Regions from separate parts of the Paenibacillus sp. RS8 genome, predicted to be linked through region 1. Evidence: a T-box and tRNA genes for the amino acid it is inferred to sense, from the RefSeq annotation. Region 1 holds a T-box; the other holds one or more tRNA genes.

The links. A T-box is a leader RNA that pairs with one kind of tRNA and senses whether it is charged. The one in region 1 lies ahead of ileS (isoleucine--tRNA ligase), so its partner is inferred to be a tRNA-Ile.
Region 2: it has a tRNA-Ile gene. The T-box ahead of ileS (isoleucine--tRNA ligase) is inferred to sense a tRNA for this amino acid. The anticodon was not compared.

The regions. Positions count from the first base shown of each region.
Region 1 is NZ_CP168131.1:6,782,616-6,792,145, forward strand. Features, by position in the region: gene lspA (signal peptidase II) at 1-14, opposite strand, end outside; gene ACDZ28_RS31805 (TraR/DksA C4-type zinc finger protein) at 261-986, shown strand; gene ACDZ28_RS31810 (DUF5665 domain-containing protein) at 1,413-1,784, opposite strand; gene ileS (isoleucine--tRNA ligase) at 2,041-5,133, opposite strand; T-box leader at 5,505-5,779, opposite strand; gene ACDZ28_RS31820 (DivIVA domain-containing protein) at 6,020-6,532, opposite strand; gene ACDZ28_RS31825 (RNA-binding protein) at 6,762-7,544, opposite strand; gene ACDZ28_RS31830 (YggT family protein) at 7,554-7,793, opposite strand; gene ACDZ28_RS31835 (cell division protein SepF) at 7,828-8,268, opposite strand; gene ACDZ28_RS31840 (YggS family pyridoxal phosphate-dependent enzyme) at 8,280-8,966, opposite strand; gene pgeF (peptidoglycan editing factor PgeF) at 8,970-9,530, opposite strand, start outside.
Region 2 is NZ_CP168131.1:2,512,162-2,521,691, forward strand. Features, by position in the region: rRNA gene ACDZ28_RS12525 (23S ribosomal RNA) at 1-1,794, shown strand, start outside; rRNA gene rrf (5S ribosomal RNA) at 1,867-1,983, shown strand; tRNA gene ACDZ28_RS12535 (tRNA-Ile) at 2,041-2,117, shown strand; tRNA gene ACDZ28_RS12540 (tRNA-Asn) at 2,121-2,196, shown strand; tRNA gene ACDZ28_RS12545 (tRNA-Ser) at 2,202-2,294, shown strand; tRNA gene ACDZ28_RS12550 (tRNA-Glu) at 2,425-2,496, shown strand; tRNA gene ACDZ28_RS12555 (tRNA-Val) at 2,503-2,578, shown strand; tRNA gene ACDZ28_RS12560 (tRNA-Met) at 2,596-2,672, shown strand; tRNA gene ACDZ28_RS12565 (tRNA-Asp) at 2,698-2,775, shown strand; tRNA gene ACDZ28_RS12570 (tRNA-Gln) at 2,792-2,866, shown strand; tRNA gene ACDZ28_RS12575 (tRNA-Lys) at 2,874-2,949, shown strand; tRNA gene ACDZ28_RS12580 (tRNA-Leu) at 2,965-3,048, shown strand; tRNA gene ACDZ28_RS12585 (tRNA-Gly) at 3,055-3,129, shown strand; tRNA gene ACDZ28_RS12590 (tRNA-Arg) at 3,138-3,214, shown strand; tRNA gene ACDZ28_RS12595 (tRNA-Pro) at 3,245-3,318, shown strand; tRNA gene ACDZ28_RS12600 (tRNA-Gly) at 3,331-3,401, shown strand; gene ACDZ28_RS12605 (YdeI/OmpD-associated family protein) at 3,504-3,968, shown strand; gene ACDZ28_RS12610 (GreA/GreB family elongation factor) at 4,071-4,526, opposite strand; gene ACDZ28_RS12615 (sporulation protein Cse60) at 4,924-5,118, shown strand; gene katA (catalase KatA) at 5,310-6,764, opposite strand; gene glgP (alpha-glucan family phosphorylase) at 7,019-8,632, opposite strand; gene rbsK (ribokinase) at 8,885-9,530, shown strand, end outside.

The sequences.
Region 1 (9,530 bases):
AAATAGTACACCACAGAAGTTGTCACTCCGTTCTTATTTTTCCCGCCAAATGCGGTACGAATACTGTTATAAGACTTGTATATTGTAGCACAGCCCTTAGAAGATCGTCTATTGCGTGACACCTCTCGGGTGCTTAATCTTGGGGACTATTTTCCATCGCTAAAATAACGCCTCTCAGGTCAACCTAACAAAGAACCATCCGGTGCAAATCGGTAAGTCGGAAGGATTCTTAAAAAAGTACAGAAAGGAGCTTACTCATCATGACGCACCTGACAGTACAGCAGCTCTCAGAGCTACGCGCCCGATTAGAAAAAGATCGTGATACTATTCAGCAAAGGCTTCAGAATAATGAAAATTACGGCTTACAGGAATCCATGCGAGATGGCACCGGAGAACTTTCCGAGAATGACAACCATCCGGGGGACGCAGCCACCGATTTGTATAATCGCTCTATGGATATTTCACTGCTTGAGCGGGACGAGCATGAGCTGGATGATATCGAAGCTGCTCTCTCCGCAATGGATGAAGGCACCTACGGGATATGTAAGGCTAGCGGTAAACCGATCCCTTTTGAGCGTTTATCTGCCATTCCTTCTACACTTTACTGTAAGGAGCACGCCCCACGTCAAAATGCACCTTTTACTCGGCCAATTGAAGAAGAATTTTTGTCTCCTCCATTTGGGCGTACCAGTCTCGATGAGCGAGAGGATCAAAACGGCTTTGACGGTGAAGATGCCTGGCAGATAGTAGAAAGCTATGGCAACTCCGATTCCCCCGCTATGGCGGAGGGCAGCAATATTGACTCTTATAACGATATGGAGATTGAAGCGGATGAGCTGGAAGGCTGTGTAGAGCCTTGGGAGAACTTTATCGCCACCGATATTACAGGGAACCATTTAATTGTAGTACCGGGACGCAGCTACGAACGCTATAAGGATAGTAGCGAGGGAAGTTACATGCTTGATCCACTCGAAGGCGAAGAGTAAAAGCATTATCCCTACTAGAAAAATGAACAGCGTGCGGTTCCAATTTTATTGTGGAATGCCCGCTGTTTTTTTGTTTTTTTATGCTCTATGTCATTTTGTTAAGAAAATGTTCAGATTCAGATGTTAAACTGATCTAACGCATGATGAAATCGACATACAAGGAGTGTACCGTAGTGAATCACGATTATTTCAAAAATGTACAACAACTCAGTCATGAAGATGACCGACGATATTTATTATTAATGAGAGGCTTACGCATCATACACGAGGAAAATAAGCAGCGCAGCCCTCTCCAAAGATTAAAGAAGGAAAGGTCAGGACTGGGGAAAAACATAGAAGCTCAAGGTTGGGTAAATCCACCTAAGAAAATGGAACGGACTCTAATCTCTCCTACAACCCAAATAAAGACGGCTTCGCCTTAACAAGCTATTTGAATTCCAGCTGACGCTGTACAATCCGTACAATATCCGCAATATAATCTCCGATGATCGGTAGATTCAAGGCTCCAAGCCCCTGAAGGACATAAATGATCGTTGCCGCAAAAAAAGTAAAGCCTAGCGCGATCCCAACTCCACGAGCCGTTCCATATAAGATGTTTCGCCAAATGAGACTCCAAGGTGAATATAGCAGCTCTGTATACTTATAAATTCGTGATTTTTCTAAAATATGGGCCCATTCAAAGGTTAATCGATACATTGTATTCATTTTTTCTTCCAGTGGAATATCTTCCGGATTACGATGATCTGCTGTTAAACGCTCAGGGTTTGCCTCAGGAATAACCTTTTTCTCCGCTCCCATGTCTGGGCTGTTCTTGTTGCCGGATGTCTTGACGGAGATTCTGTTCTTCTGATCCTCCACAGCCACAGCTCCTCTCATACGTCTATACTCGCCCACAAAGTAAACGAGCCCGGTCAAAGAGAATGAATCTCCTTGAGCACGAGGCTCGTTATTTTTTGCGGGCGAAATATAAAGACTATATTTCCCGCATAAACAGAAGTTCTCCGTTTACACTTGTGCCGCTAGTATATGCTGTTTTGGGACAGGTAATGCAGATTTACGCTCCAATATGGATACCGATAGATTTACCACCAACATCTACCGTTTCAAAAGCGTGTTCTCCGCCAAAATCAACCGTAGTCACAAGTACATTGTCTCGCAATACATTCTCAAATGCTGTAACTGCTGCTTTAAGCTCATCGTCTACATTCAGCGTGAGTGCGATCCGTTTCTCGATCGGCAGATCCAGACGTTTACGGTAGTCTTGAACCGCACGAATGATCTCACGAACCCAGCCTTCTTGTTCAAGCTCAGGCGTGATTTCGGTATTGAGCGCAACCGTAATTCCATATCCAGAAGCTGCGGCGAAACCTGCTTTGGCTTGTTTTTCAACGAGTAGCTCTTCGGAAGTGATTACAAGCTCTTCTCCCTCTGGCGACGCAATCGTGATTGAGCCATCTTGTACCGCTTTGCGGGTAGAGTCACTATCCAGAGCTTTCAGGAAGCCTTGCAGGAAGCCAACGTTTTTACCGTATTTTTTACCGGCAACCTTAAGATTCAGCTTAAGTGTGAAATCCACAAATCCGCTATCACTAGTCTCCAGCACGATGTTCTTGATGTTGATCTCTTCTTTGATGATCTCTTCATACTCAGACAAATGGAAGTCACGGTTCATCGAAACGATCAGTTCAGACAGTGGTTGACGATTCTTAATGCCTGTTTCGTTACGCACGTTACGCGCCAGCTCAACGATCTGTCTTGCACTTTCCATATCCTCTTCCAGCTCTTTATCGATCAAGTTCTCATCAGCAACCGGATAATCTGCTAAATGCACGCTTTCTCCGCCGCCAAGGTTCGTGAAGATATCTTCAGACAACATCGGTGTAAATGGAGCCATCAAAGAGGCTGTCGTCAAAAGCACATGGGTCAGTGTACGATAAGCATCCAGCTTATCTTCACCTAGACCACTCCCCCAGAAACGGTCACGGGAACGACGGATATACCAGTTACTGAGCTCATCCACAAAGTTCTCAATCGCTTTGGACGTGTTTACGAAGTCATTTACCGCAAGTCCTTTATCTACCAAAAGAATCAAGCTGTTCAGACGGGATAGAATCCAGCGGTCCAGCTTATGTTCGGATACTTTAAAAGGATGATCGGCTGGATCGTAACCATCGATGCCTGCATAAAGCGTCAAGAACGCATGTGTATTCACCAGTGTATCTACAACTTTAGATTTGGTTTCCCCTACAAGACCACGGGAGAACCGTTTGTTGTTCCACGGTGCACTGTCAGACAGAATCGCCCAACGGAAAGCATCCGTTCCGTATTCATTCATGATTTCCCAAGGATCAATAACATTGCCTTTGGATTTGGACATTTTTTGACCGTTCTCGTCGAGGATATGGCCTGTAGCGATTACCGCTTTATATGGTGCTTTACCTTTAAACAAGGTAGATACTGCTAGCAAGCTATAGAACCATCCACGGGTCTGGTCGATCCCTTCACAGATCATATCCGCTGGATACTGATCATTCAGCTTATCTTCGTTCTCAAATGGATAGTGGCTTTGGGCAAAAGGCATTGAACCACTGTCAAACCAAACGTCGATAACTTCCGGTGTGCGAACCATCTCTGCACCTTCACTGAAAGGACTACGTAGCTTGATCTTATCTACAAAAGGCTTATGCAGCTCGATATCCTCAGGCACATCACCAATTGCCATCGCTCTCAGTTCTTCAATGCTGTGTGGAGCGAACTCTTTGCCCGTTTCTTGACATACCCAAACATTAAGCGGTGTACCCCAGTAACGATTACGGCTGATATTCCAGTCCACCAGTTCATCCAAGAACTTACCAAAACGGCCTTCGCGTACATGCTCAGGGTACCAATTTACGCTGTTGTTGTTAGCAATGAGCTGATCCTTGATCGCTGTAGTGTTGATGAACCAGCTGTCTGTTGCGTAATACAAGAGCGGTGTATCACAACGCCAGCAGAACGGATAGCTGTGCTCGTATTTTTCTTTACCGTAAAGTAATCCTTTTTCAGACAAAGCTTTAACGATATCCAAATCGCAATCTTTTACGAAGCGCCCGGCAAAATCAGACACTACATCGGTATACTTACCGGAATTATCAACCACGTTTACGAAGCTGATACCGTTCTCGCGGCAAGTCTTGTAGTCATCTTCACCATGCGCTGGTGCCATGTGTACGATCCCTGTACCGCTGGAATCTGTAACGAAGGAAGCACCTACGATGACATTGCTTTTCTCTGCTTTGATGTATCCGAAAGGAGGAGCGTAAGTTTTGCCGATAAACTCGGAACCTTTATGTGTCGAAAGGACGGTGTGCTCGCCTTTCATTACTTCTTCCACCAAATTCTTAGCAACGATGTACACACCATCTTCTTGTTGTACACGTACATAATCCATGTCAGGGTTCATGGCTAAAGCCATGTGCGCTGGCAATGTCCAAGGTGTAGTCGTCCAAGCTAGTACGTAGTCTCCACTGTCATCCAGTTTGAACTTTGCAGTCGCACTAAGATCCTTGACGGTTTTGTAGCCTTGAGCTACTTCGTGGGAGCTTAGGGTAGTCTGGCAGCTTGGGCAGTAAGGGCTAACGCGGTGTCCGCGATAGAGCAACCCTTTGTCATGCACCGTAGCCAAGATGTTCCACACGCTTTCGATATATGTGTTATCCAAGGTTACGTAAGGATTATCTAAATCCGTCCAGTATCCGATACCCTCTGTAAACTCGCGCCATTGCTTCTCGTAGCCGAAGACGCTGTCTTTACATTCCTGAATGAATTTCTCTACACCATATTCTTCGATCTCTTGTTTACCGGAGATCCCAAGCTTCTTTTGCACGCCTAGCTCTACTGGAAGACCATGTGTATCCCAGCCCGCTTTACGTACCACACGATAGCCTTTCATCGTTTGGTAACGACCGATGAAATCCTTGATTACACGGCCCAGCACGTGCCCGATATGCGGTGCACCGTTCGCTGTAGGAGGACCTTCGTAAAATACATAGTTCGGACGTCCTTCACGGTTCTCCATGGATTTGCGGAACGTATTTTCGTCGCTCCATTTCTTCAGTATGCGGACATCTCTTGCCCGCGCTTTTTCTCTGACATCTACTTTTTGCATGTGATGGTCAATCCTTTCATGATTTAGTCTCTGAGCGACCTTGCACAGCTGGTCGCACGTGCTTTTGTTCTTGGCACCCGAGCCGCGATCCCGCAGGGCAGCAGGGGCTCGGGGGGCCAATTCGCGATCTTGCGCAGCTGGTCGCTCACCGCTTTTGCCGTGAAGGCCCCGCAGGCGAACCCGCCAGGGGAGCCTAAGAAGGGCCGCTCCTTCAGCCACATGAGTCCGTTCGCTTCCACCACCGTACCCATTTGCACGAGGCTTTACTTTGCGGGTGTCCAGAGGGCGGCAGCCCTTGGGGTCCCCCTTAGCAAGGGGGATTTAGGGGGATGGCCCGCCCCGGAACAACAAAATAAGCGTCATCCCACCCCCAAAGGGGCGAGACGACGCTCGCGATACCACCCTAATTCTGCGCATGAGCACATCCTTAAGGGGAGTGTATTCAGCACAATCTCAGTCCCGCGCGTAAATCTCATGCACAGGTCCGGTGTAACGTCCGGCAGACGGCTAAGCTTACGCACGATCAACGCTTCAGCTTAACTTCTAGGGGAAGATCTTCCGGCAGGGTTCGAACAATCGGCTCTCAGCAATCGCCGACTCTCTGGAGAACGTTACCTTGTCGTACTTGTCCCGTCATCGAATACATATAAACATTATACAGATATGTTCTATTTATAGACTTTTTGAGTCTAAATGTCAACAACCGCTTGCCAAATCCGCAAATAGGAGCATACCTGCGATGGCGGAAGATCCTTTATTATGATCGATTTTAACGGAAAATAAAAATAGAGGGAATAACCCCCTCTATTTAGCCAATTCTGGTTTGAAATTATAAAAGTCCAAAATCCTTCCTACTCACAAACCAAATCAGCATTCATCACAATGATTAGATACGATGTAGAACATCATCCTTAAAAGTTACGTTCTCGCTCGCCTCACGACTCTCCAAGGCATTCCAGTCATCCTGTGACAACAGCTCCAGCTGAGCTTCCACCAATGTCCGGAAACGAGTACGATAGATTGAAGCTTGCTTGCGCAACTCTTCAGTCTCAATAGCAACTTTACGGGATTTGGATAACGCTTCGTTAATAATCCGATCTGCGTTCTTTTCCGCTTCCTTGATAATAAGCTGCGATTCCTTCTTGGAGTTGTTCTTCACATCATCTGCCGCTTCCTGAGCGACTAAGATCGTCTTCGATAAACTCTCTTCAATGTTCACAAAATGATCCAAACGCTCTTGAATGGACAAAAGCTGATTCTGCAGCTCTTTGTTCTCACGGATAACACTTTCGTAATCTTTAATTACTTGATCCAGAAATTCGTTGACCTCGTCCTCATCATAACCGCGAAGTCTCCGAGAGAACTCCTTGTTATGTATATCGAGCGGTGTTAATGGCATGCTGTGCACCTCCTAGAAATTTCGGACCTTCTAAGTCTCTGAACCATACCTGTGCAGCAGACAAAGAAGAAAGACTGTACTTCAAGTAAAGGCAGAGGATATATATCGACGATCCAACTGCCATTCATGGTTCGCCTCTTCTATAAAATATCGGCGTCCTGCTTTAAAAATGTTTGATTCCCTCGAAATAATCAATTTCGACAAGTAAAGCCGGATTCCTGCAAGGGATTCACACAAATTTACCAATTCGAACACGGTATCGGCCCTTTTTCGTCAAACTACCGACTTCTAAAACCTTGAAACGACCGAATCCTTGAATAGATACCATGTCACCATCTTTAAGTCCGCAGGAAGGGTCTTCCTCCACTTTCCAATTTACCCGAACGCGTCCAGCCTTGATGGGAGCAAGAATTTTGCTGCGGCTAAGCCGTGTTACATCTGCGGCAATGCCATCCAATCGTAGGGACGCTACAGTCAAATCCATCATTTCCAGCTTCACCTCACTATTACGCAAGGAAGAAAGTGGCAATACCTCCGTACTCACCTGTATCCGGTGTACTCCAGTTAAATTCATAGCTAGATAATCCGCAATATCTGCAGCTACCACCACATGACAGCCATCATCCAGAACATGAATGTCCCCGATTTTACCGCGTTTTACTCCGAGCCCTAGAATAGCACCCATGTAATCCCCATGCTCAAGCGCCAGAAACTTCTGTTCACCAGAGGTTATCGCAAGAACCTTCAGCTCCATATCCTCTTGATCCAGATCACGATAATCGGGAGCAACGAGCGCTCGCTTTCGTTCTGCCTCTGCATGCCCCCCCTCCCATCTGACAATTACATCAGGATGGCGGTTGACGAGACTTTGCAGAATAAAGCCTTGGCGCGGGTCTAGAAATTCGGTCAGTTTCGTCTCATGATATTCTCCGGCATGGGTAACCCATTCCCAAGCCTTGTCCACAAATTGTCTTTCATCGGGATGAAAATGCCCGTAAACTTCCGTCTTCATCACTTCTGCCTAAAAAATTAAGTGCAAAATGGATTTGAGTCCACCTGCCGCAAATTCCAAGACGAGTAGTGCAATGATCGGGGAAATATCAAGCGTACCGAAGAGTGGCGGAATAAACCGACGAAATGGTGTTAAATACGGTTCAACAAGCTTGCTTAGCAGTTCACCAATAAAATTATCACGAACGTTTGGCAACCACGACATCAGTACATAGAAAATAATCATGTAAAAATAAATATTGAAAAGCATATCAATAATCGAATCAATTTGGAGCAAAGCTCATTCACCTCATTCTGTTATATTCTGGATCGTCACCGAGGATTTCCGTGATAGCACCTTGAATTTCAACGGTATCTGGCGTGCACATAAATATATTGCCCCCAATTTTAGAGATTCCTCCCCCAAGGGCATAAACAGTTCCACTTAAAAAGTCAATAATTCTCATCGCTTGATCATTGCGAACACGCTGAAGATTGATCACTACCGTCCGGTGAGAACGGAGATGGTCCGCAATTTCCTGAGCCTCATCGTACGAACGTGGCTCATAAAGTACAACTTTTACATTCTTCTGCGAATGGATACTGACAACGTTGCCCCTTTGATTTTTGCGGGTTTCGACAGGGGCTGGCTCATACTCATCCTCTTCGTGGATTTGCTCCCGCTCCACAACTTCTTCTTCCTCCTGCAAGCCCAAAAAACTCATAAATCGGTTCATAACGCTCATCACGATCCCTCCTAATGGCCTACTAACACCGTACCTAGGCGTACCCAGGTAGCTCCTTCCTGTATCGCTACCTCAAAATCATTCGACATTCCCATCGATAGCTCCGTAATCGGCTCAGGTGTCAAAGCAAGTTGATTGAGCTCATCGCGCAGCTCACGAAGTCCGCGAAATACAGGACGGGTAAGCTCCGGATCACCTTCTAAAGGCGCCATTGTCATTAGTCCAATTACTTTTACACGGTCGAGACTAGCAATTTCACGTAAAAATCCAGGTACTGCCTCAGGCGACAGACCAAATTTCGTATCTTCTCCAGAGATGTTCACTTGAAGAAAGACATTCACTTCTTGATCTGCGGCAATCGCCTTTTTGTGTAATTCTTGTGCCAGGGATATCCGGTCCAAAGAGTGTATATATTGAAACTTGCCAATAACGTCTTTAACCTTATTGGTTTGCAAATGCCCGATAAAATGCCATGTCCCTTGGTCCCCTAAAACCTTCCATTTATGCTCAGCATCCTGCCAGCGACTCTCGGCAATATGCTCTAGGCCTGCCGTAAGTACGGAGGACACCATTTCCAGAGAAACATATTTCGTCACTGCGATTACCTTGACGTCATTTCGATCCCGGCCGCTTGCCGCGCAGGCACGTGCTACACGTTCCTCTACCTCAGCAATTCTCTCCTGCAGTGTTAAAGCCAACTTTCAACTCTCCTTTATTCCGATCCAGCTCGTCATCCTACCTGTAACCCCATTTTCTTTACGATAAGAAAAGAACAAATCCTGATTACAGCTTGTACACCAAGATGTACATTCGATATGAGTCGGCAAGATTCCTGCTTTAATCATAATGCGTCGATTCATTTCTTTCAAGTTTAGCATGTATTTGTTCTTATCTGTGTCAGATGTTCTGTATAGACCTACAGTGTCAGCTGTTTCTGTCAGCTTGCTCAGCTCATCCTCCAATTGGCGAACATGCTCCATCACATAATCATCCACCTCATAACAGCAGTCGCCAATGGACGGTCCGATCGCTGCAATAATGTCCTGCGGATGGCTTCCGTAAATGTTCTCCATTTTACTCACCATGGCGGCTGCAATCTGGGCCACAGTTCCCTTCCAACCGGCATGCGCAAGACCGACGACTTGATGCACTGGATCATAAAAGTAAAGAGGCACGCAATCCGCATAAAAAGAAGTCAGCAAAACTCCCGGTACATCCGTAAGTAAACCATCCGTTGCCTGAAATGCCGAGGCTCTATCCTT
Region 2 (9,530 bases), 2.8 Mb from region 1:
GTGCGTAATAGCTCACTGGTCGAGTGACTCTGCGCCGAAAATGTAACGGGGCTAAACACACCACCGAAGCTATGGCTAGATACGTATGTATCTGGGGTAGGGGAGCGTTGTATGTGGGTTGAAGGTGTACCGTAAGGAGCGCTGGACAGCATACAAGTGAGAATGCCGGTATGAGTAACGAAAAGATCAGTGAGAATCTGATCCGCCGAAAGCCCAAGGTTTCCTGAGGAAGGCTCGTCCGCTCAGGGTAAGTCGGGACCTAAGGCGAGGCCGAAAGGCGTAGTCGAAGGACAACAGTTTGAAATTACTGTACCACCGTAATCCGCTATGAGCGATGGGGTGACGCAGGAGGGTAGTGACGCGGACTGATGGATATGTCCGTCTAAGCAGTGAGGCTGATGTGTAGGAAAATCCGCACATCATTAAGGCTGGGCTGTGATGGGGAGCGAAAATTGTAGTAGCGAAGGTCATGATCTCACACTGCCAAGAAAAGCCTCTAGCCAGGAGAAGGTGCCCGTACCGCAAACCGACACAGGTAGGCGAGAAGAGAATTCTAAGGCGCGCGGAAGAACTCTCGTTAAGGAACTCGGCAAAATGACCCCGTAACTTCGGGAGAAGGGGTGCCCCGGTAGTGTGAATAGCACGAGGGGGCCGCAGTGAAAAGGCCCAAGCGACTGTTTAGCAAAAACACAGGTCTGTGCGAAGCCGCAAGGCGAAGTATACGGGCTGACGCCTGCCCGGTGCTGGAAGGTTAAGGGGAGTGGTTAGGGGTAACCCGAAGCTATGAACCGAAGCCCCAGTAAACGGCGGCCGTAACTATAACGGTCCTAAGGTAGCGAAATTCCTTGTCAGGTAAATTCTGACCCGCACGAATGGCGTAACGACTTGGGCGCTGTCTCAACGAGAGATCCGGTGAAATTTTAATACCTGTGAAGATGCAGGTTACCCGCGACAAGACGGAAAGACCCCATGGAGCTTTACTGCAGCTTGATATTGAATTTGGGTACGATCTGTACAGGATAGGTGGGAGCCGTAGAAATCGGAGCGCAAGCTTCGGTGGAGGCGCCGTTGGGATACCACCCTGATCGTATCTAGGTTCTAACCTAGTGCCCTAATCGGGTACGGGGACCGTGTCAGGCGGGCAGTTTGACTGGGGCGGTCGCCTCCTAAAGAGTAACGGAGGCGTTCCAAGGTTCCCTCAGAATGGTTGGAAATCATTCGAAGAGTGCAAAGGCATAAGGGAGCTTGACTGCGAGACCTACAAGTCGAGCAGGGACGAAAGTCGGACTTAGTGATCCGGTGGTACCGCATGGAAGGGCCATCGCTCAACGGATAAAAGCTACCCTGGGGATAACAGGCTTATCTCCCCCAAGAGTCCACATCGACGGGGAGGTTTGGCACCTCGATGTCGGCTCATCGCATCCTGGGGCTGAAGTAGGTCCCAAGGGTTGGGCTGTTCGCCCATTAAAGCGGTACGCGAGCTGGGTTCAGAACGTCGTGAGACAGTTCGGTCCCTATCTGTCGTGGGCGCAGGAAATTTGAGAGGAGCTGTCCTTAGTACGAGAGGACCGGGATGGACGTACCGCTGGTGCACCAGTTGTTCCGCCAGGAGCATGGCTGGGTAGCTACGTACGGACGGGATAAGCGCTGAAAGCATCTAAGCGTGAAGCCCCCCTCAAGATGAGATTTCCCAATTAGTAAGACCCCTTGAAGACGACGAGGTAGATAGGTTGGAGGTGGAAGTGCAGTAATGCATGGAGCTGACCAATACTAATCGGTCGAGGGCTTATCCTATACTTAAAATGCAAATTCAATTCGGATTCAGTTTTCAGGCGATTAAGCCTGAGCATTACGCTGTAATGCCCGTTTGGTGGCGATAGCGGAGGGGTTCCACGCGTACCCATCCCGAACACGACCGTTAAGCCCTCCAGCGCCGATGGTACTTGGACCGAAGGGTCCTGGGAGAGTAGGACGCCGCCAAGCGGACAACCACATTACCCGTGGTATTTTTTTTGCCCTTAATATTCGTATGTCTTAAAAGGGCCTTTAGCTCAGCTGGTTAGAGCGCACCCCTGATAAGGGTGAGGTCGGTGGTTCGAGTCCACTAAGGCCCACCATATTCCCTGATAGCTCAGTTGGTAGAGCACTCGACTGTTAATCGAGTTGTCACAGGTTCGAGTCCTGTTCGGGGAGCCATTTATGGAGAGGTGTCCGAGTTTGGCCGAAGGAGCACGATTGGAAATCGTGTAGGCGCCACAAGCGTCTCGAGGGTTCGAATCCCTCTCTCTCCGCCATGAATTTACTTCCCTGTTAGGGATGAGAAGCCTTGGTGGTTCGTTGAAGCATAAGCTTCGTTAGGAATGCTTCGCAATCTCGATAGTAGTGAGAGTATCCCTCTCTCTCCGCCATAAAGTTTATTAGCATGGCCCGTTGGTCAAGGGGTTAAGACACCTCCCTTTCACGGAGGTAACATGGGTTCGAATCCCATACGGGTCATAACATGGAGGCTTAGCTCAGCTGGGAGAGCATCTGCCTTACAAGCAGAGGGTCGGGGGTTCGATCCCCTCAGCCTCCACCATATTCATTTAAGAACGACGCGGGGTGGAGCAGCCCGGTAGCTCGTCGGGCTCATAACCCGAAGGCCGCAGGTTCAAATCCTGCCCCCGCAACCAATTTACATTTATGCATTATGTCTGTGGAACCGTGGTGTAGTTGGCCTAACATGCCTGCCTGTCACGCAGGAGATCGCGAGTTCGAATCTCGTCGGTTCCGCCATTTAGTTAATTATTGTTGGGGATTAGCCAAGCGGTAAGGCAACGGACTTTGACTCCGTCATGCATAGGTTCAAATCCTATATCCCCAGCCATTTATGAGAGCCATTAGCTCAGTTGGTAGAGCACCTGACTTTTAATCAGGGTGTCGAAGGTTCGAGTCCTTCATGGCTCACCATTATTTTTAAAGTGTGCGCGTGTGGCGGAATGGCAGACGCACCAGACTTAGGATCTGGCGTTTCACGACGTGGGGGTTCAAGTCCCTTCACGCGCACCATATTTTGCGGAAGTGGCTCAGCGGTAGAGCATCGCCTTGCCAAGGCGAGGGTCGCGGGTTCGATTCCCGTCTTCCGCTCCATAATTTTTGCGCCCTTAGCTCAGCTGGATAGAGCGTTTGACTACGAATCAAAAGGCCGGGAGTTCGAATCTCTCAGGGCGCGCCATTTTTATTAATAAGTCATTACATGTTTTGACGGGATGTAGCTCAGCTTGGTAGAGCACCTGGTTTGGGACCAGGGGGTCGCATGTTCAAATCGTGTCATCCCGATTTTATACCTTTGCGGGTGTAGTTCAATGGTAGAACTTCAGCCTTCCAAGCTGATAGCGTGGGTTCGATTCCCATCACCCGCTTATAATTAAGAAACACCTGTCTATTATAGGCAGGTGTTTTTTTGTATAGTTACATTCATATGGATACAATAGAACTTAGGGCTTTTAGTTGAGGAGGTAGCTATGTTTGAATTCGAAGCTAAATTAGTGCGACCTGATGCAAGTGGGAGCTGGACTTATCTTAACGTCCCTTTTGATGCCGAACAAATATTTGAAACAAAGTCCAGGGTACAGGTAAAAGGAACTGTAAATGGAATCCCCTATAGAGGAACGCTTATGCCCCATGGAAACGGAAAGTATTTTATGGTGGTAAAGAAAGAACTACGGGATCTAGCCAAAGCTCAACCTGGTGATATTGTGCGTGTGACGATGGAGCAGGATCATCAATTACGAGAGGTAGAAGCTCCAGAGGATTTCCTTGATGCGCTGAGTAGCCATGAGCAGGCAGAAGCTTATTACAACGGTCTGGCTTATTCTTATCAGAAGGAATATGTATCTTGGATCGAAGCGGCGAAAAGACCTGAAACCAGAGCATCTCGTATCGAGAAATCAGTTAGCAAGCTCGCAGATGGATTGAGGCTAAAATAAAAATACGAATAATCGATGCAAGGTATGAACATAAGAACAGCGTCCCTTTCCCGTCATAAGGAAGAGGACGCTGTTTACGTTGGTGGATATGCGTGGGTTGGCTTAAATAAGAACGGCTACCTCACCACAATTCACAAACTTAATACTTTCGATCATTACCGACAGTTCACCTGAAGGTATGGCTAACTGGCATGTGCTACCGATCTGAGCTAACAGTAGCTGCATGCCAATAGGCGAGAACATTGAAATCTTGTTATCATTGGGTTCAGCCTGGTTTGGAAATACGATGGTGTAGGTATCTGTAGTATTGTCGTCTAAGTAACGAAGCTGAAGCTGACTTCCAATCAATACGAGTGAGTTCAATTCTTCTCCATTAAAACGGGATAGTAATTGTTCCAGCTCGGAGCAATAACGGGACAGCAACGTTTCAGCATGGCTTCTTTGTTTACTTCGTTCCGGGAAATATTGATTTAGAAATGCGATTTTTTCCTCATCAAAATATATAAGCTGCTGGACCAATTGTGTCCTTGAGCCTTCATAAATTAGACTATGGTTCATAGTAGATTTCACCCCCTCTAAGTAGCACATTCTTTGCAAATTTGTTATGACGCGTTGCCATATTAAAATCCCTCCTATACAAATAGAGGTCCCCTAGAGGGAACCTTCTGATCAGTATAACAGCTTCTATATGTAAATCCAATCCATTTTGTAAAGGCAATTAATTCTTACTAAATATTGTATTTAAAACGTTTGACTATTACATATTTGGGTGCTATGATAGGCTGATGTTATAGGCATTTCGTAGAAAACTGCGGAATGCCTATACTATATTTCGATGATGTTTTTACATTAATGTTACCAGGGGAGTGATACGCGCCATGTACATTTCGTTGAGTTTACCTATAGAATCTAGACATAAAAATTAACTAATAAATTTATCAAAGGAGAGATCAGGATGATTCAAGTAAAAGAGTTTGTAGATGCGGATAATTCGTATGCTGAGAATAAGGCAAATGAGTTCTTGGCAGGGCTGCGGGAGGAACAGATTGTGAATATTTGTTACGGTTCGATAGTTAAATCTTCACGTGATGGGGCAGAGCATCAAAGAAGCACAATACTGGTCGTGTATAAGACAAATGAAAGGCAATAATTGGAATACGTTTTTTTCATGCTTATCGGTTGTCTCCACGCTGTGCATCGTGATCGTTCTTATGTATTATATGTTTAGCTAATTAGCCCCTAAATTGGAATACTTAAATCGATAACTTTTCTTACAAACAAAGAGGACCTTTCCCATTACGGGTAAAGGTCCTCTTTGTTTGTATAAGTGCATTTACAGTCTTACACTCCGTCTGGGACAGATAATCCTAAACCGGATGCGACACGCTGCCCCAATTCTGGATCAGCTTTATAAAAATGTACAATTTGACGAAGTTTAATATCGTTACTTTCAACGGGTGTCATAGCGCCTACGATATTTTGAACAAGACGGGTACGTTCTTCTTCACTCATCAGGCGATACAAGTCACCAGGTTGTGTGTAATGATCATCACTATTATAAGAGACACTGTCGGCATTTCCAGATACTTCGAACGGTGATGTTTTGTACTGTGGTGCCTCTTTAGGTCCACCTAAGCTGTTAGGCTCGTAATAAGCACCGGATCCGCCATTGTTGCCGAGTGCCATACCGCCGTCACGTTGATAGTTCTTCACTTCTACCTTTGGACGGTTGATAGGCAGGCTGTTATGGTTAGGTCCTACACGGTGACGGTGAGCATCGCCGTAAGCAAAAAGTCGACCCTGCAGCAATTTATCAGGAGAAGCTTCAATACCAGGGACGAAAGAGCCAGGAGAGAATGTAACTTGCTCTACTTCCGCGAAGTAGTTCTCTGGATTGCGATCCAATACCATGCGGCCAACCTCAATTAATGGATAATCCTTTTGTGACCATACTTTGGTAACATCAAATGGATCAAAGCGGTAAGTCTTTGCATCTTCGATCGGCATAATCTGTACGTAGAGCTTCCACGCAGGGAAATCTCCTTTATCAATAGCATTGAACAAGTCCTCTGTATGATAATCTGGGTTCTCCCCAGCGATTTTGGTAGCAAGTTCTGGATCAAGATTCTTAATCCCTTGTTCTGTTTTGAAGTGATATTTCACCCAGACGGCATTGCCTTCGGCATTTACCCACTTGAAGGTGTGGCTTCCGAACCCGTGCATATGTCTCAGCGTAGCTGGAATTCCGCGATCTGACATCAAAATCGTAACCTGATGTAGAGATTCCGGTGATAAAGACCAGAAGTCCCAAACCGCATTAGGGTTCTTTAGGTGTGTCTGTGGATCACGCTTCTGTGTATGAATAAAATCAGGGAACTTGATTGCATCACGAACGAAGAATACAGGTGTATTGTTACCTACGAGATCATAGTTTCCTTCTTCGGTATAGAATTTCACAGCAAAACCACGAGGGTCCCGTACAGTATCAGCAGAACCTAGCTCACCAGCTACCGTTGAGAAACGGATGAACAGAGGTGTACGCTTGCCTACCTCAGACAAGAAATTTGCTTTTGTATATTGGGTCAAATCTTGAGTGACCTCAAAGTACCCATGAGCGCCAGCGCCTTTAGCATGAACGACGCGTTCAGGAACACGTTCTCTGTTAAAGTGGGCTAATTTCTCAAGCAGATGAACATCTTGCAGCAAAGTAGGACCGCGATCACCGGCTGTCATTGAGTTTTGATTGTCGCCTACTGGAGCACCCCAGCTGGTTGTAAGATTATTATTGGAGCTCATTAATAGAATCACCTCGTAAGATTTGATTTTAGATTTAGTATAAGTTCTATATTAATGTTTTTTGGAGAAAATGCAATACTTTTTGAATAATTGGCACATTACAGTATGTGGTAATCGCCGTCACATTCAGAAGTATATGATAGATCTAGTGATTAATTGCTAACCAGAATTAAAAAAGAAACAGCGTACCTCTACCATCGCTGGAGGGGTACGCTGTACTTTTTTGAAAGAAAGATATCCGTTTTCTACACTTATTATTTAATATACATTCTGTTGTAATATTCATCTAGCATTCGTTTGGTGGCAAATTCGGTACGAGTCGTTTCAATACTCTTCTTCATCATTTGTACCCACTTGTCCTGATTCTCGTAATAGGTAGGGAGTACACGATTTAATAAGGTGTCGTATAACGCATCACTATCATGCTTATCCAGAACCTCGAAGTCGGTTGTCTCAAAGCCGTCTCCAATCTGCCAGCCATTCTCGCCATCTATACAGGCTTCCGGCCACCAGCCATCTAGTATGGAACAGTTCAATACGCCGTTCATAGCTGCCTTCATCCCGGAGGTTCCGCTTGCTTCCAGTGGTCTACGCGGATTGTTCAGCCAAATATCAGAACCGCGAGTCAGCTGTGCTCCGATAGTCATATCGTAGTTCTCCAAGAAGACAACACTTTTTGGATATTTTTTCATCATCGCCACTAGATTGCTGACAATTTTTTTGCCGTTATCATCGAGCGGATGGGCTTTGCCAGAGAAGACGATTTGTATTTTTCCAGACTCCAGATAAGGCTCAATAATTTCCGGCTGCGAGAAAATCAGGTCACTACGTTTATAAGGAGCAGCTCTGCGTGAGAAGCCAATGAGTAGATTGTCAGCATTTAGACTAATGCCGGACCGTTCTTTGATAAAATCAATCAGTTCACTCTTAATTTCTTGATGTACTGCCCATAGATCGCCATTTTCTTCATAGGCTTGCGTGATTCTTTCATCTACCCAAGTAGGGGTATGAATAGCATTAGTAATACCAATGATGTCCGATCTTCCAGCAACCTCTTTCCACATTTTATTAGCTGTATCCGCATGAAGCTGCGCTACTGCATTAGATATGCGGGAGAGTCGCAGACCGGCAACCGTCATGTTGAACGGATCACCACCGATTCGCTCCATCTGCTCGCGGGTTAAACCATTGAATGCACTCATGTACTCTAGGCGATCTAGTGGATGGGTTTCGTTGCCTTCTTTTATCGGCGTATGTGTAGTGAACACAACCTCTTCCCGAGTAGCTTTCCAAGCTTCCTCAAAGGTGTTGCCTCCTGACATTTTCTCACGGATTAGCTCGATGGCTGCTAAGGCTGCATGACCTTCGTTGAAATGATAGACATCAATCGGAATTCCTAGCGCACGCATAGCTTTGACTCCACCGATACCCAGTACGATCTCTTGTGCGATTCGTTCCTCGCCAAACCAGCCGTACAATTGTCCGGTAATCCAGGCATCATTATTCTCGGGGATATCCGTATCCAGTAAATACAACGTGCTGTTGCCAAAATAATCAGTCTTCCATACTTTGCACACCACATCGGTCTTTCTGACTTTAACGGTTACCTTAACCCCTGTATCTTCTAGAAAATCATAAACATAATTGTGATAGGAGTCGTAAGGATTTCCGTTCGCATCAATCTTTTGGTCCGTATAACCTTGTTTCCACTTCAGCCCAATAGGGATGATAGGAGCGTTGATATCTTTGGCTCCCTTAATGTAGTCACCGGCAAGAATTCCAAGCCCTCCGGCATACATTTTGAAATCGGAATGTAACCCGTACTCCATACTGAAATAAGCTACTGATGGTAATTTTTGTTCGTTCACTTGATAAGCCTCCTAATCGCGGATTAGATTGAATTGCAGTAAAGCTGCTGGCATTATCTACGATGCAAACGTTTGCTCAAAAAACGGTCGACAATCGTTGTGGAAGCGATTGCACAACATTATTCTAGCACACTTTATCTGTAAAAGCATAACGTCGATTTGGTGAAAATAGCCAATTAGGGGCAAAATCGACGGAAGTGATTGATAAAGTGAAGGGAAGACCCTAAGATAAAGAGATTGAAGAAATAATTAATGGTGGTGTCTAAGTTGGGTATAGTTGTGATTGGAAGCTTAAATATGGATATGGTAGTACGTACGAACCGGGCACCGAATGCAGGAGAAACACTTATGGGACAAGCATTTGCTCTATCTCCCGGTGGAAAGGGAGCGAATCAAGCCGTTGCCGCAGCCCGTCTAGGTGCTGAGGTTAGTATGATCGGCAGCGTCGGAAAAGATACCTTTGGAAGCGAAATGCTGGAGATTATTAAGCAAGAGGGTATTCATATAGAGCATATCTCGGTGAGTGAAACTGAGGCAACGGGTGTAGCTTCAATCGTTATTGAAGAAGATGGAGAGAATCGGATTATCGTTGTACCCGGAGCGAATATTGATCTATCTGTGGACGATATACAGGCGTTAGAGTCTGTGATTAGCCAGGCTGAGATGATTGTGATGCAGCTTGAAATGGAACTGGCGATGAGTGAGCATGCTATTGCCATTGCACATCGTCATGGAATTCCGGTCATTCTGAATCCAGCACCAGCAAGAGTGCTTAAAGATGAGATGCTGGGTCAAGTATCGTATCTGACTCCTAATGAGACTGAGGCGGGGATTTTGACTGGAATGACGGTAGATAGTTTAGAGACTGCTGAGCAGGCGGCCCGTATTTTGCTGCAAA